Regions from separate parts of the Massilia sp. H6 genome, predicted to be linked through region 1. Evidence: predicted binding sites of a transcription regulator. Region 1 holds the regulator's gene; the other holds the start of a gene.
The links. The regulator LexA, encoded in region 1, represses DNA repair genes until DNA is damaged. The targets are predictions, from matches to a motif close to ACTGTATNNNNATACAGT.
Positions count from the first base shown of each region.

Region 1 (7,641 bases):
GTTTCGAGAATCTCGTAGATCGCCTTCATCTTGATCAGATTGCGCACGTCCGGCTCGTCGCGGAACAGCTTCGACATGGCGGCGCGCATCACGTGGTCGGCGTCGGATTCGAAACGGTCGATTTCTTCGCAGATCGCGACGATCTTCTGGGCGTTGCCCATGTCGTGCAGCAGGCCGACGGCTTCCTGCACCTTCAGGCAGCAAGACAGGCACAGCTCGGCCAGGCGCTTGGCTTCAGGCGTTACCGATTTGAGGTCGTACAGCGACACGGTCTGGGCGCCGTCTTCCATCATGTCGAGGATATCGTCCATGCGGGTGATCAGCTTGTGGATGTCGTCGCGGTCGATCGGCGTGATAAAGGTCTTGTGCAGCATGTCGACGCAGGCGTAGGTGATGGCGTCGGCCTGTTTTTCGATGCTTTCCACGGCGTGGGTGCGGATTTCAAGGTCGTCGAAATTGGTCATCAGGCCAACCATCTCCTGCGCGCCCTTCACGCACAGCGCGGCGTGCTGGTTGAACAGGTCAAAGAACTTCCCCTCCTGGGGCATCAGGCGTCCGAACATGGTTTTTCTCCGTTTTAGATCTCTTGGGACTGCAAGGGTGCGCCGCGCGTGCGCGGCGTGACAGCGCGTCGATATCGGCTTAATCGCCCTGGTACACGGCGAGGTTACCGCTGTAGTTGCCGAACTTGGTGTACTGGCCGATCCAGGTCAGGCGAATCGCCCCGATCGGACCGTTACGCTGTTTGCCGATGATGATTTCGGCGGTGCCTTTATCGGGCGAGTCGGGGTTGTAGACCTCGTCGCGGTACAAGAAGATGATCACGTCCGCATCTTGTTCGATCGCGCCCGATTCGCGCAGGTCGGACATTACCGGCCGCTTGTTGGGGCGTTGTTCGAGCGAGCGGTTCAGCTGCGACAGCGCGATCACGGGGCAATGCAATTCCTTGGCCAGGCCCTTGAGCGAACGCGAGATCTCGGAAATCTCGGCGGTGCGGTTGTCGCCCGGCTGGCTACCCTGCATCAGCTGCAGGTAGTCGACGATAATCAGGCCGAGCTTGCCGCACTGGCGGGCCAGGCGGCGCGCGCGCGCGCGCATCTCGATCGGGTTCAGCGCCGGCGTCTCGTCGATGTACAGCTGGGCGTCGTTCATCTTCTGGATCGCATGCGTCAGGCGCGGCCAGTCTTCGTCGTTGAGGCGGCCGGTACGCAGGCGGTGCTGGTCGAGCATGCCGACCGAGCCGAGCATACGCATGGCCAGCTGGGTGCCGCCCATTTCCATCGAGAACACCGCCACCGGCAGGCCTGCCTCGATGGCGACGTTCTCGCCGATATTGATCGAGAACGCAGTCTTGCCCATCGATGGGCGGCCGGCAACGATCACCAGGTCGCCCGGCTGCAGGCCCGAGGTCATGCGGTCGAGGTCGATGAAGCCGGTCGGCACGCCGGTAATTTCGCCCTGGTTTTCGCGCGAATACAGTTCGTCGATGCGTTCGACCACTTGCGTGAGCAGCGGCTGGATCGGGTTCCAGCCCTGCTGGCCGCGGGCGCCGGTTTCGGCGATCGCGAAAATCTTCGACTCGGCTTCGTCAAGCATCTGCTTGACTTCCTTGCCCTGCGGGTTAAAGGCATTGCCCGAGATTTCGTCGGCGACGGTAATGAGCTTGCGCAGGATGCCGCGGTCGCGCACGATCTCGGCATAGCGGCGGATATTGGCTGCCGAGGGCGTGTTCTGCGCCATGGCGTTCAGGTACTGCAGGCCGCCGACGTCGTCGGCCTTGCCCAGCGAGACCATGGCCTCGTAGACCGTGATCACGTCGGCCGGCTTGCCGCCATTGATCAGGCGGACCATCTGTTCGAAGATGATGCGATGGTCGTAGCGGTAGAAATCGTCCGCGTGCATGAAGTCGGCGATACGGTCCCAGGCGGCATTGTCGCGCAGGAGCCCGCCAATCACGGACTGTTCGGCTTCGATGGAATGCGGGGGGATGCGCAGCGAATCGACTTGCGGATCGGGAGGGGAATTCATGGCGGGCATTATACCTTTTCCGGTCAAGCCGCTGACATAATTGGGTAGATTCTGGCAATAAAAAAGGCGCTGTCACCGTTGGCTATGGATGAGTCCACAAGCGATGCGTAGCAAGTGCTCGACGGAAGTGACCCGCCCGCCATCAAGTGCCCAGTGCCAGCCCAGGTAATTTGGCAGCCAACGCGAGGCAACCCCGTGGAACCGCGCCAGCCATTGGCGCAAGCGCCGGTGGTAGGCGTTCACGTTCTGGACATGGATCGCGTTCCGGACCCGCTCGCCGGAGCGCAGATTGACTGCCTGGTGGGCAATACCCCGCTGACGGGCAAACGCACGGTAGGCGGCGTGCGAATCGGTGACCAGAAGCGCTTGCGGGGCCAGCCTCGGCAACAGGTGCAGCACCAGTTGGGCTACCTTCAGCGCGCCACGGCCGGTAACGGCATCGATGGTCTGTCCACTGCGGTCACGCGCGACCAGGATGCAATCGAGGTGGCGTGAAGTACCGGGCAGGCTGGCCCGGCCGCCTCGCTTGCGCGGCGGGCGATCGAGTGTGCGTGAGCCTTTCTGCGATTCCAGCAAAAACATTTCGTCGGCTTCGACGATGCCGACGAGCTGCGCTGGCCGGTCATGCTTGACCCGGTTCAGGAAGCGATGGCGCCAACGAAACGCCGTGTTGCGGTGGACGCCAACCCGCTTGGCGGCGTCGCGCACCGCCCGGGAATCGAGCAGGGCGCCGAGGTAGTCGAGCCACTTGCCGCGCAGCCTGAGCCGCGCCAGCGGCGTGCCGGACAGGTCGTTAAATGTGCGCCGGCACTGGCAGCAGCGAAAACGCTGCAGGTCGTTGGCCTGGCCGTGGCGGTGGTAGCGCTGGCAGCCGCATTCAGGACAGCGCCGCCCTGCGGAACGGATCTGCCCAATCAGGGCGACTGCCCGGTCTAGGCCGGCTGCGGGATGCGGGGCATCGAGCACCTGCTGCCGCTGGACCTGGTTGAGCATGGGAAGCTGGGCAAACAGCTTGGCAAACCGGGGCGCTTTCATCTACCACTCCCTATCGAGATCGACAGGGGTTGGACCGCAATTTTGCTCAGCAGTTCAGCTCAGCAGTTCAGTGCTCATCCATAGCTAACGGGTACAGCGCCATAAAAAAAGCCAGGCGAACCCGGCTTTTTTATTGCATCAGTGGCTGACACCCTCCCCCAAGGCAAGCGATACTCCGCCGCCACGGGAGGGGAAACGTCAGGCGCTTAAGCGGCTTCGCCGACGACGGCGATGGTGATTTCCGTGACGACGTCGGTGTGCAGTGCGACTGCAACCGGGAACTCGCCCGTGGTCTTGAGTGGGCCGGTCGGCATGCGGACCTGCGACTTCTCGACTGCGAAGCCTTGCTTGCTCAGCGCTTCAGCGATGTCGAAGTTGGTGACCGAACCGAACAGACGGCCGTCGACGCCGGCCTTCTGGCCGATGGTGACGGTCATGCCGCTGAGCTTGTCGCCTTGCGCCTGGGCAGCCGACAGCTTTTCAGCTGCTGCTTTTTCCAGTTCGGCGCGCTTGACTTCGAACTCGGCAACAGCCGACGACGTCGCACGGCGGGCCATCTTTTGCGGGATCAGGAAGTTACGTGCGTAACCGTCCTTGACCTTGACCACGTCGCCCAGGTTGCCGACGTTAACAACTTTTTCCAAAAGGATCACTTGCATATTTTTCTCCAGGATATTCTGAACTGTACGACGCGATTAAGCGTGGTGCAGGTCGGTGTACGGCAGCAGCGCGAGGTAGCGTGCGCGCTTGATCGCGGTGTCGACCTGGCGCTGGTAGTGCGCCTTGGTGCCGGTCAGGCGTGCCGGCATGATCTTGCCGTTTTCCTGGACGAAGTCCTTCAGGGTGTCGACGTCCTTGTAGTCGACCTGTTCCACGTTTGCAGCCGTGAAGCGGCAGAATTTCTTGCGCTTGAACAGCGGGTTTTGCTGTTTGCGCTTCAGTTTTTCTTTGGCTTTGTTTTTGTCGAACTTTTTACCGAATGCCATGTGAGGCTCCTGTATCTATCTAAATGTTGCCGTGCGGTCGGTTGACCTATGCGGCACTGAAATCAATGATGTGAAACACCAGTGCTTTGCTGTTGCGGTTCTTCCTGGCCAAAAATCCGGTGAACTCGTAAGCCGCGCCCAGTTCAGCGCTGGCAAACCTGCCTGAAACCTCGCCCGCGGCCAGCGCGGGGACTTCAAACTCGACCAGCCTTGCAACCCTTGCCTCTTCCTGCTGCGAACTGTGCATCAGGATGGCGCCCACGATGGGGACACCGGCCGGGGTGTAACGCAGTACGTCACGCTCGGCGATGGTCGCGATGAGCCTGAATTCGTTCACTGCGCGCTTTTACTGCGCTGGTTCACTGTGTCCTTGGATTGCCTGGAAAGACCTGTCAACAATTAAGCAGCTGCCGGGGCCGGGGCTGCAGCAGCAGGTGCTGCCGCTGGTGCCGAGGCTTCAGCGCGGTGGCTCTTGGCTGCGTCTTCGCGCTGGACCGACTTCATCATCGGCGACGGTGCGGTTTCAGCTTTCTTCATCTTGACGGTCAGGTGACGCAGGACGGCATCGTTGAACTTGAATGCGGTTTCCAGCTCGACCAGGGTCTCGTTGTCGCACTCGATGTTCAGGCAGATGTAGTGGGCTTTTGGCAGCTTCTGGATCTGGTAAGCCATCTGACGACGGCCCCAGTCTTCGACGCGATGGATGTTACCGCCGCGGCTGGAGACCGTGGCTTTGTAACGCTCGATCATCGCCGGGACCTGCTCGCTCTGGTCCGGGTGGACGATAAAAACGATTTCATAATGACGCATGCAACACTCCTTAAGGACGTTTAAACAAATTGCCCACCTCGGCGTCAAGACGAGTGTGGGAAGGGAAAGCCGGACATTATAGCCCGAAAACAGGCCGCTTGGGAAGCTCGGTGTTGTCCTGGCGAAGATGCAGCGGGCAATCGCGGCGCGCCCTGCACGACCGCATTGCACAATTTTTTTACACTTTTGCGGTATTTCCCCTTGCGCATACCGGAATACTGTACAAAAATACAGTCTACTCACATAACGGATTGCCTTATCACACCCATGCTCAAGCTCACCGCAAGGCAAGAACAGATCCTTAACCTGATCAAGGAAGCGATCGAGAACACCGGCTTCCCGCCAACCCGCGCGGAAATCGCGGCAGAGTTGGGCTTTCGCTCGGCCAATGCCGCCGAAGAACACCTGCAAGCGCTGGCGCGCAAGGGCGCGATCGAAATTTCACCGGGCACGTCGCGCGGCATCCGCCTGATCGGCGCTTCGGTCGAGCCAGTGCCGCTGGTGCCGGCGGCCCTCATGATGCCGCTGCCGCTGGTCGGCCGCGTCGCTGCCGGTTCGCCGATCCTTGCACAGGAACACGTCGAAGCGACCTATAACGTTGATGCTGCGATGTTTTCCGCGCGCCCCGACTTCTTACTCAAGGTCAAGGGCTGGTCGATGCGCGACGCCGGCATCTGCGACGGCGACTTTCTGGCGGTCAAGAAGATCGACAGCGCCAAGAACGGCCAGATCGTGGTGGCCAGGCTGGGCGACGAAGTCACCGTCAAGCGCTACCGCAAGACTGGCAACCTGGTCGAGCTGCTGCCGGAAAACCCGGATTTCAAGGTGATCCAGGTCAGGCCCGAAGACGAGTTCGCGCTCGAGGGGCTGGCGGTGGGCTTGATGCGCAGCTGGCACTGAGCTCGCACTGAGCTGCGCTGCGCTGCGCAACCCCGGCCCCGGCCCTGTCCAGACCGGGGCTGGATTGACCGCCACGAACCGCTCACTTACCCTGCCACTTGCCCTGTCACTTAGCCTTCTTCGCTTCCGAAGAACTCTTGACCATCGCATTGTGCTCCGCCACATAGGCCTCGGTCGCTGCCCGCCATGCCGCGAAATCGGCCAGCACCAGCTTTGAGTTCACCTTGGCTTCTTCGGTCAGGTTCGATTGCAGCTGCGTCAGGTAGACCGTCGATGCCGCGGTTTCGTCCTTGGTCATGAGCTTGGCGATGTCGGCCGGAATGCGCTTGGTCAGCGGCACCGCCGCGTTCAGGCTGGTGACAAACCTGTTATAGCATTCCTGCCAATTGGTAACGGCACCGCTGATCCGGTCGATGTCGGCGTTGATCTTGGACATTGCCGGAATGCGCGGGGCGACGCAGCGCAGTTCACCTGATTTCAGGTCTTCGCCGTCGTAGCCCTTGATCCAGTAATCGATGTCCTTGCGGCGCGCGACGCGCTGCGTCATCAGTTCGAGCGAAGCGATCGCCACCTTGTTGCCCTTGGCGGCCGATTTCTTGAACAACGCTTCGGCCCTGGCCTCGTCCACCTGCCCAGCTTCGCCATACCAGAACATCTGGCCCAGTGCCTGCTGCGCCTCGGGGTTGCCGGCATTGGCCAGCTTTGTGTATGCCTTCATCGCCGCGGCGTAATCCTTTTTGGCGAACGAAGCATGGGCATCTTCCAGTTCGCCGGCGAAAGCACTGGCGCAGAAAAAGAGGGAAAGGCAGAACAGCGTGGTCTTCATGGTCGCTTACGGGTGAGGAATCGAATCCCCATCATAGCGGCATTCGGGCTTGCCGCTCAACCGCTGAAACAAAAACCGGCGGCGCCGCTCTACTGATCGAGCGCCTGGCGAAAATCGTTCAACAGGTCGTCGGTGTCCTCGATGCCGACCGAGACCCGGATCAGCGACTCGGCAATGCCCATGCTGGCGCGGCGCTCGGCGCCCATCTCGAAGAAGATCGTGTGCGCTACCGGGATCACCAGGGTGCGGGTATCGCCCAGGTTGCTCGCTGCGATGCCCAGTTGCAGGCGGTTCAGGTAATCGAAAGGGTCGATCGCATCGACCAGCTCGAAACTGAGCAGCGAGCCGCCAGCACGAAACAGCGCTTGCGCGATGCCGTGCTGCGCATGCGAAGCCAGCCCGGGATAATGGACTGCAGCGACCCGCACGTCGCCTTCCAGCATTCGCGCCAGCGCCAGCGCGTTGCTACTGGTGCGCTCCATTCGCAGCGCCAGCGTTTCGGCGCCGATGGCGATGTGGTGGGCTGCCTCCGGCCCCAGCGCCGCGCCGAAGTCGCGCAGGGCTTTCGCGCGCAGCTGGGCCAGGCCTTGCGCCTGGCTTGGCTGCTTGCGAAAGTTGGGCGCGATATGCGGATAGCTGCTCCAGTCGAACTCACCGGTATCGGTCAGCGCGCCACCCAGCGCGTTGCCATGGCCGCCGATCGACTTGGTCAGCGAATTGACTACCAGGCCCGCCCCGACCGCCTTGGGACGGAACAGGTAGGGCGTGGTCATGGTGTTGTCGACCACATACAGGATGCCGCGCTCGCGGCACAGCTGGCCGATTCGGGCCAGGTCGGCCACCTGGGTGCGCGGATTGGCAATGGTCTCGACGAAGACCATGCGCGTTTCGGGCCTGAGCACCGCTTCCACGTTGGCGGCATCGGTGGCGTCGACAAAGTCCACGTCCACGCCCTGGCCGGCCACCGTCTGCCACAGGCTGTTGGTGTTCCCAAACAGAAAGGACGAGGACACGATATGGTCGCCGCTGCGCAGCAGCGCCTGGAACAGCGCGCCG
Region 1 is NZ_CP103371.1:3,200,705-3,208,345, forward strand. It holds gene NRS07_RS14385 (DUF47 domain-containing protein) at 1-563, opposite strand, end outside; gene NRS07_RS14390 (replicative DNA helicase) at 643-2,028, opposite strand; gene NRS07_RS14395 (IS1595 family transposase) at 2,101-3,063, opposite strand; gene rplI (50S ribosomal protein L9) at 3,270-3,722, opposite strand; gene rpsR (30S ribosomal protein S18) at 3,759-4,049, opposite strand; gene priB (primosomal replication protein N) at 4,096-4,386, opposite strand; gene rpsF (30S ribosomal protein S6) at 4,449-4,859, opposite strand; gene lexA (transcriptional repressor LexA) at 5,127-5,759, shown strand; gene NRS07_RS14425 (sel1 repeat family protein) at 5,866-6,477, opposite strand; gene NRS07_RS14430 (hypothetical protein) at 6,511-6,681, shown strand; gene NRS07_RS14435 (cystathionine gamma-synthase family protein) at 6,675-7,641, opposite strand, start outside.

Region 2 (7,641 bases), 880 kb from region 1:
ATGTCAGCTCGCAGTTCAACCTGGCCTTGATGTACGACAGCGGCCATGGCCTGCCACGCGACGAAGCACTGGCCCTGGAGTGGTACCGCCGCGCGGCAAACCAGGGCCACGCCGGCGCGCAGGACAACCTGGGCGTGCGCTACGAGCACGGGCAGGGCGTCGCGCGCGACCCGGTCCAGGCGGCGCACTGGTATCTGCAGGCCGCCGAACAGGGCATGCCCTCGGCCCAGTATCACCTGGCCCAGTTGTTCGATGCCGGGATGGGCGTGGCGAACGACCCGGAGCAGGCCGTCGAGTGGTACCGCAAGGCCGCCGGGCAGGGCCACCTGCGCGCCCAGTTCGACCTCGGGCTGCGCTATGAAGGCGGGATCGGCGTGGCGCGCGACGAAGCGCAGGCACTGGAATGGTATCGCCGCGCCGCGCACCAGGATTACGCGCCGGCCCAGTACATGGTCGGCGCACTGCTCGACCGCGCCGAGCACGGCAATCCGGTCGAAGCGACCGACTGGTTCCACAAGGCCGCCGACCAGGGCCACGCGCTGGCCCAGTTCGAGCTGGGCCTGCGCCACGACTGCGGCAAGGGCATCGAGCGCGATTACGAGGCCGCCCATTTCTGGTACCTGTGCGCGGCACGCCAGGGCCATGCGCGCGCCCAGTTCAATCTCGGCGTGATGTATTCGGCCGGGCAGGGCGTGCAGCGCGACCTGGTGCAAGCTTATGGGTGGCTGCAGCGCGCAGGTGGCGCGGGCGTGGGCGCGGCGGCGGGTTACCTGAAAAAGATCGCGGCCCGCATGGAGCCGCAGTTATTGGCGCAGGCGCAGGCGGCCTTGTAAGACGGGCAGGCGGTGGTGCCGGCGCATGCCTTCTCAGCGCCGGTGGATTGTCAGCACAGCAGCGCGAGCAGCTGCTCGGCCTGGGGAATCGATGCCTTGGCCGGGCCAAGTTGAATGGCCAAATCGCGGCCGATATCGCGCACGCGCCAGCTGATTTCACGCAGTGCCAGTTCGCTTTCGAACACCTCGAACTGGTCGACGTCGGCGCATTCCATTGCAGTGACGTGCATGTCGAGTCCGGTCGACATGAAGGCACGCTGCACGACCGCAAGGCGTTCGCGTGTACGCAGCATCAGGTCGAGGTGCTTGGGCGCGATCATGGCGCCGCGCGCCAGCTGCGCCGCCAGTTCGGAAGCCTGGACCAGCCGCACCGACAGGCGTTCGATTTCGTCGTCATTGATGGTCGCCAGGCCCGGTTCGAAAGTTTGGCAGTTGAGCGTCCGGCTTGCCTGCGAGATGATCGACGAGATCAGGCGCGGATGCTCGCCGCTGACGATCTTCAGTGCCAACTCGGCGCGCTCGAGCGCGTGCGGTTTGTGCAGCAGTCCGGAGATCAGTTCGGCGCTGGCGACGAGTTGTCCTGCTGCGCTGCTCTGGCCTGCGACCATGGCGCGTGGATATCCGGTGCCGTTGAGGCGTTCGTGGTGTTCGGCTACTGCAATGCCGACAGCCGGCGGGCACGATCCCAGGTCCTGGATCAGGAGCCGGCCGATATGTGGGTGAACAATTACGTGAGACCATTGTTCTGCGGTGAGAACCTGTTTCGCGTTGATCAGGTCGGGATCGATATACAATTCGCCGATATCGTGCAGGACACCGGCCATGCAGACTACTTGCCGGAGATCCGGCGGCAAGCCGGCACGGGTGGCAAAGGCCAGTGCCAGGCTCGCCACCTCGGCGACATGGCGCAGCCCGGTCTTGCTGCCGCGGTCGATCATGGTCAGCATCATCGCCATGGCAGGGGCAAACCGGAGCGAGGCGAGCTGGTTCCTGACACTGGCGGCCGTGAGTCCCGACGCGGCAATGATGGCGCCCAGCGCCCGCGAGTCTTCGCAGGCGCTCAGGGCGCAGTCGGCCAGCCGGTTGCCGTCGACCGCGTCTTCGACGGCGATGCAGGACTCAAGGGGCTTGCTCAGCCGGTGGACGATCAGGCGTTCTTGCAGTTGACGCGATACGCTCGCGCCCTTGGCCAGCAGTTTGGTGCCCCTGGTGTCGTAAATGTCTTCGGTAGCATTGACACCGACTTCCTCGGACAAAGTGAGTACTTTGCTCAGGTAATGTTCGTTGACGATAGATCCGGACATGGTATTTTTTCTTGGGAGGTGGGGCTCAAGCCAGGAGCCTGGACACGGCATTGTAGGAACGCGACGCAGCAGACATGATAAAGCAGTTTGTAAAATAATGCCACACGGAAATATCCGTTATTTCCAATGTAACTTTTCGTTGGTTTTATTTGCTACGTTGTCATCTTTGTCCAGCGTTGTCCCGCGTATGAACCACTAAAGAAGCCACGCTTTTCGCGTGAAAGAGATCGGTCATTGCCACGCTACGGTATACTGTATGCCCATACAGTCCAATCAAGCGCGATGGAACTCAACGACAAGCTGGAAATTTTGGCCGATGCCGCCAAATACGATGCGTCCTGTGCCAGCAGTGGCGCGCCCAAGCGCGGCTCCGAGGGCAAGGATGGCCTTGGCGCCACCACGGGCATGGGCATTTGCCACAGCTATACGCCGGACGGGCGCTGCGTTTCGCTGCTCAAGATCTTGCTGACCAATTTCTGCGTCTACGATTGCCAGTACTGCATCAACCGCCGCAGCTCGAACGTGCCACGGGCCCGCTTTTCGGTGGACGAAGTCGTCAAGCTCACGCACGACTTCTACATCCGCAACTACATCGACGGCTTGTTCCTGAGCTCGGGCATCATCCAGTCGTCCGACTACACGATGGAGCAGCTGGTCGCGGTGGCGCGCCAGTTGCGCGAAGTGCATAATTTTCGCGGCTACATCCATCTCAAGACCATCCCCGATGCCGACCCGCTCCTGATTGCCGAGGCCGGCCGCTGGGCCGACCGTTTGTCGGTGAATATCGAGCTGCCTACCCACGACAGCGTGACGCGGCTGGCACCAGAAAAGAACGTTCATACCATCAAGCTGGCGATGGGTTCGATCCGCCGCAAGCTCGACCAAAAGGCCGAGGAACCGCGCGCGCCGGCCTTTGCGCCGGCCGGCCAGAGCACGCAGATGATCGTCGGCGCCGACGCCAGCGACGACCAGACCATTCTCAACACGGCAGAGACCCTGTACGGCAGCTACAAGCTCAAGCGCGTGTACTACTCGGCCTTCAGCCCGATCCCGCAAAGCCCCAAGAGCGTGCCGTTGGCGCCGCCGCCACTGATGCGCGAGCACCGGCTGTATCAGGCCGACTTTCTGTTGCGCGGCTACGGCTTCACGGTGGGCGAACTGATGCCGGAAGCAGGCAACCTGGCGCTGGATGTCGATCCCAAGCTGGCCTGGGCGCTGAGCAACCGCGAGCACTTTCCGATGGACCTGAACCGCGCCGACGAAACCATGATCGCGCGCGTGCCCGGCATCGGCTTGCGCAACGCCAAGCGCATCATCGAGCTGCGCCGGATTCGCCGCGTGCGCTGGGAAGACCTCTCGCGCCTGCGCTGCAGCATGAAAAAGCTGGCGCCCTTCATTGTCACGGCCGACTACAAACCGGTACAGGGCGCGGCCAGTTCGCACATCTTGCGGCGTCACCTGGCCGATGCGCCCGAGCAGATGAACCTGTGGCCGGAGCTGCAGGCAGCATGACCGAATCGGCCGCCGCCATGGTCGCGCGCGGCCAGCCTCTGCAAGCGAACAGCTTCGACGAGTGGCGCGCACTGGCGCGCGAACTGCTGCGCACCAGGGTGCCGCCCGAAGCGGTTGTCTGGGGAGCGCTTGACGCGCACGGGAGCGGCGACTTGTTCTCGGACGCCCCGGCCCCGGCAGCGCCGGAGCATTCCGCGGCCCGCCCATCGGCGCCGCCGTCGCAAACAGCTGCCGTGATACCGCGCTCGTTGATGGAGATGCTGCACAAAGCTGCCTGCTTTCGCGCCCCCGACCGTTGGGCTTTCCTGTACCGGGTACTGTGGCGCTGGCAGCAGGGCGAGCACGACGTGCAGTCGGCGGCCGACCCGGATGGCGCGCGCCTGCACGGCATGGTCAAGGCGGTGCGGCGCGAGGAGCACGACATGCATGCCTATATTCGTTTTCGCGAGCGCCCGCTAGACGCCGGCGCGCCGCGCTTCGTGGCCTGGTTCGAACCCAGCCAGGACGTGCTGCCGCAGGTGGCCGAGCATTTCGTGGCGCGCATGGGCAAGACCAGCTGGATGATCGCCACGCCCGAGGCCAGCGTGCTATGGGATGGCGCTACGCTGCACAATACCGGCCCCCTGATGAGCAGCGCGGCCGACCTGGACGATGCCGGCGAGGCGCTCTGGCTCACCTATTACCGCAGCATTTTCAATCCGGCACGCGTCAACGCGCAGCTCATGCAGAGCCACATTCCTTCGCGCTTCTGGAAGAACCTGCCCGAGGGCGCGATCGTGCCGATGATGGTGAGCCAGGCCGAACTTGGCGCGCGCAAGATCGGCCAGGTGCAGACCCTGGGCGGCAAGAGCGGCGCCACGATTCCCATCACCGCCGAAAAGGCGCAACCGGATCGCGAGCAGCCCTCCAGGCTCGACGAATGCCGACGCTGCGAGCTGTGGCAGTACGCCACCCAGGCCGTTCCCGGAGAAGGCGCACTCGGTGCCAATGGTGAGGCACCGATCATGATCGTGGGCGAGCAGCCGGGCGACCAGGAAGACCTGGCCGGCAAGCCTTTCGTGGGCCCGGCCGGCAAGCTGCTCGACCGCGTGTTCGCGCAGGCGCAGGTCGAGCGCAAGGCCATTTATCTCACCAACGCCGTCAAGCATTTCAAGTGGGAGCCCAAGGGCAAGCGCCGCATCCACAAGACGCCGGCCCAGCGCGAGGTCGAGGCCTGCCATTACTGGCTCGAGAAAGAACTTGCCACGGTCAAGCCCAAGGTCATCGTGGCGATGGGCACCACCGCGCTCAAGTCGGTGCTGGGCAAGCGCAGCGTCACGCTCAAGGAGTCGCTTGGCACACCGATCTGGCACGAGGGACGCTGGGTGGTGACGATCTACCATCCTTCTTACGTGCTGCGGGTGCCGGACGAAGCGGCCAAGCACGAGGCGTTTTCCAGCATGGTCAGGGGACTGCAGCTGGCGCATGAGCTCGTCAATCGGCCCAGCCCGGATTGAGCGCTCACGCCAGCCCATGCGCACGGCATGAAATAGCGCGGCCCGGCCAGGATTAAGCACCGCCTCATCATGCAGCGCTACGCTTGACGGACTACTAACAACAAGGATGTCCGATGAAATGCGCAATCCTCCCGGCACTATGCCTGGCCCTTACCGCAGCGCCATCACAGGCGCAGTCGCTCGATCCGGCGGCCACCCCACCGGCACTGTCGGCCACCATCACCAGCGACGCCGAACCGGTCCCGGAACAGATCGTGGTGGTCGGCCACAAGCCTGGCCCCGGCATGTGGAAGGTGTCCAGGGATGGCCATGCGCTGTGGATCTTCGGGACGTATTCGCCGCTGCCGCTCAAGATGGACTGGCGATCGCACGAAGTCGAAGCCGTCATCAAGCGCTCGCAGGAATACCTGGCGCCGCCCAATGGCAAGGTCGACATCGGCTACCTGCAGGGCCTGATGGCGCTGCCTCTGCTCATCGGCATCAACGACAACCCTGACGGCGCCACCTTGCGCGACGTGCTCCCGGCCGAGGTGTATGCGCGCTGGCTGCCGCTCAAGGAGAGATACCTGCCAAAGAACAAGGAACGCGAGCGGCCCATCTTCGTAGCCAACCAATTGTTCAGCGCCGCCCTGAAACAAGCCGGACTGACGTCTGCTACCAGCGTGCGCAAGCAGGTCGAGAAGATCGTCGACGACAACAAGCTCAAGGTCACCCGGACGGAACTCAAGCTGCCGGTCGAGAATGCGCGGCGCGTCATCAAGGACTTCAAGAAGTCGCCGCTGGACGATGCCGCCTGTTTCGCCGCCACCTTGAGCCGCCTGGAGACCGACATCGAAGGCATGCGCCTGCGCGCCAACGCCTGGTCCAAGGGCGACATCGAGGCCATCCGCAAGCTGGACTTCGTGGACCAGCAGGAAAGCTGCGTCAACGTCATCATGAACAGCGCCGCCGTGCGCGACAACCCGGCCTTCCAGACGGCAGAGCCCCGCCTGCGCGCCATGTGGGTCGCCAATGCCGAGGCTGCGCTGGCGAACAATGTCTCGACCTTTGCGGTACTGTCCATGAAGGACCTGCTCAGCCCAAAAGGCATGGTGGCAGCGCTGGCGGCAAAGGGCTACAAGGTCGAACAGCCGGAGTAGGCCGGCGGCAAGCCTGGCGCGCATGCAAGACGTCCAGTGCCAGTGCACCGGGCGTGTTTTTCTGGCCGGCAGCAAGCGGGATTTGTCAGATAAACCAGAATCCGCGTAGAATGCTGCTGCACGCGGGTGTAGCTCAATGGTAGAGCAGAAGCTTCCCAAGCTTACGACGAGGGTTCGATTCCCTTCACCCGCTCCAGTGCATCGGCGCTGAGTTCGGCGCCGAGGCTTGAGCAGTGATGAGGTGGCCACCGTGATTCATGGGTACGTTTGGGTTTGACGACTCAACCGAACTCAGGGACCTGTCAGGAATTCTGTGTGCGGGGCCAGAATTCGTAGTTAGATAATTGCGTTTGTGAACCGCTCGCCGAACATGATGGCGAACTGGTTTGCAGCCTGCTTCCAGGTCCGTTGCGGCATCTTCCAATCTTTCTCGATGTTGCGCAAGGCCAGGAATAACAATTTGGTCGCGGCTTCATCGCTTGGGAAGTGGCCACGATTCTTGACGATCTTTCGCAGGCGCATATGCAAGCTTTCGATGGCGTTGGTCGTGTAGATAATTGTGCGCACTTCCGGCGGGTAAGCGAAGAACGGAATTACCTGCTGCCACTGCCGGCGCCACATTGCCGCCACCGTCGGGAATTTGGTACCCCATGGTCCGGCTGCAAACGCATCCAGCGCCGCTTCGGCGAGGTCGGCGTTGGCAGCGTGGTAAATCGGCTTGAGCGCCGCTGCCAGCTCCTTACGGTCCTTCCAAGCTGCAAGCGTGGTCGAGTTGCGGATCAGGTGCACGATGCAGGTCTGGATCTGCGCCTGCGGATACACGGCCTCAATGGCTTCCGGGAAGCCGCGCAAACCATCGACGACGGCGATCAGAATATCGTCCAGTCCGCGGTTCTTGAGTTCGTTGAAAACCTTCAGCCAGAACTTGGCGCCTTCGGTCTGTTCGATCCACAGGCCCAGTACTTCCTTGCAGCCGTCGGCACGAATGCCCAGAGCCAGATACACGGCCTTGTTCTTGACTGTGCCTTCGTCCCGGATTTTCAGGCGCAGCGCATCGAAATACACGATCGGATACATCGCTTCGAGCGGCCTTTGCTGCCACTGTGCGACCTCTTCGAGAACCTCGTCGGTGATGGTCGAAATCAGGTCCGGCGACACTGAGGTGTACTGTCAATAGTGGACACGTCCGTTTCAAGCAGCCAGCGCCTCTTTCCTAAAATTCTCGGCGAATGTGGCTGGCGATACGTAGCCAAGACGCGAGTGGCGTCGCTGGCGGTTGTAGAAGATTTCGATGTACTCCTTGATCGCTGACTCCGCGTTGGCTCGCGTGGCATACCTCTGATGATGAATCATCTCG
Region 2 is NZ_CP103371.1:4,077,303-4,084,943, reverse strand. It holds gene NRS07_RS18325 (hypothetical protein) at 1-833, shown strand, start outside; gene NRS07_RS18320 (HD-GYP domain-containing protein) at 884-2,137, opposite strand; gene NRS07_RS18315 (putative DNA modification/repair radical SAM protein) at 2,420-3,649, shown strand; gene NRS07_RS18310 (UdgX family uracil-DNA binding protein) at 3,646-5,145, shown strand; gene NRS07_RS18305 (TraB/GumN family protein) at 5,259-6,284, shown strand; tRNA gene NRS07_RS18300 (tRNA-Gly) at 6,407-6,480, shown strand; partial or broken gene NRS07_RS18295 (IS256 family transposase) at 6,621-7,448, opposite strand; partial or broken gene NRS07_RS18290 (IS3 family transposase) at 7,476-7,641, opposite strand, start outside.
Region 2: a site for LexA is predicted at 2,389-2,406, ahead of NRS07_RS18315 (putative DNA modification/repair radical SAM protein). Genes of this name have one in related genera too.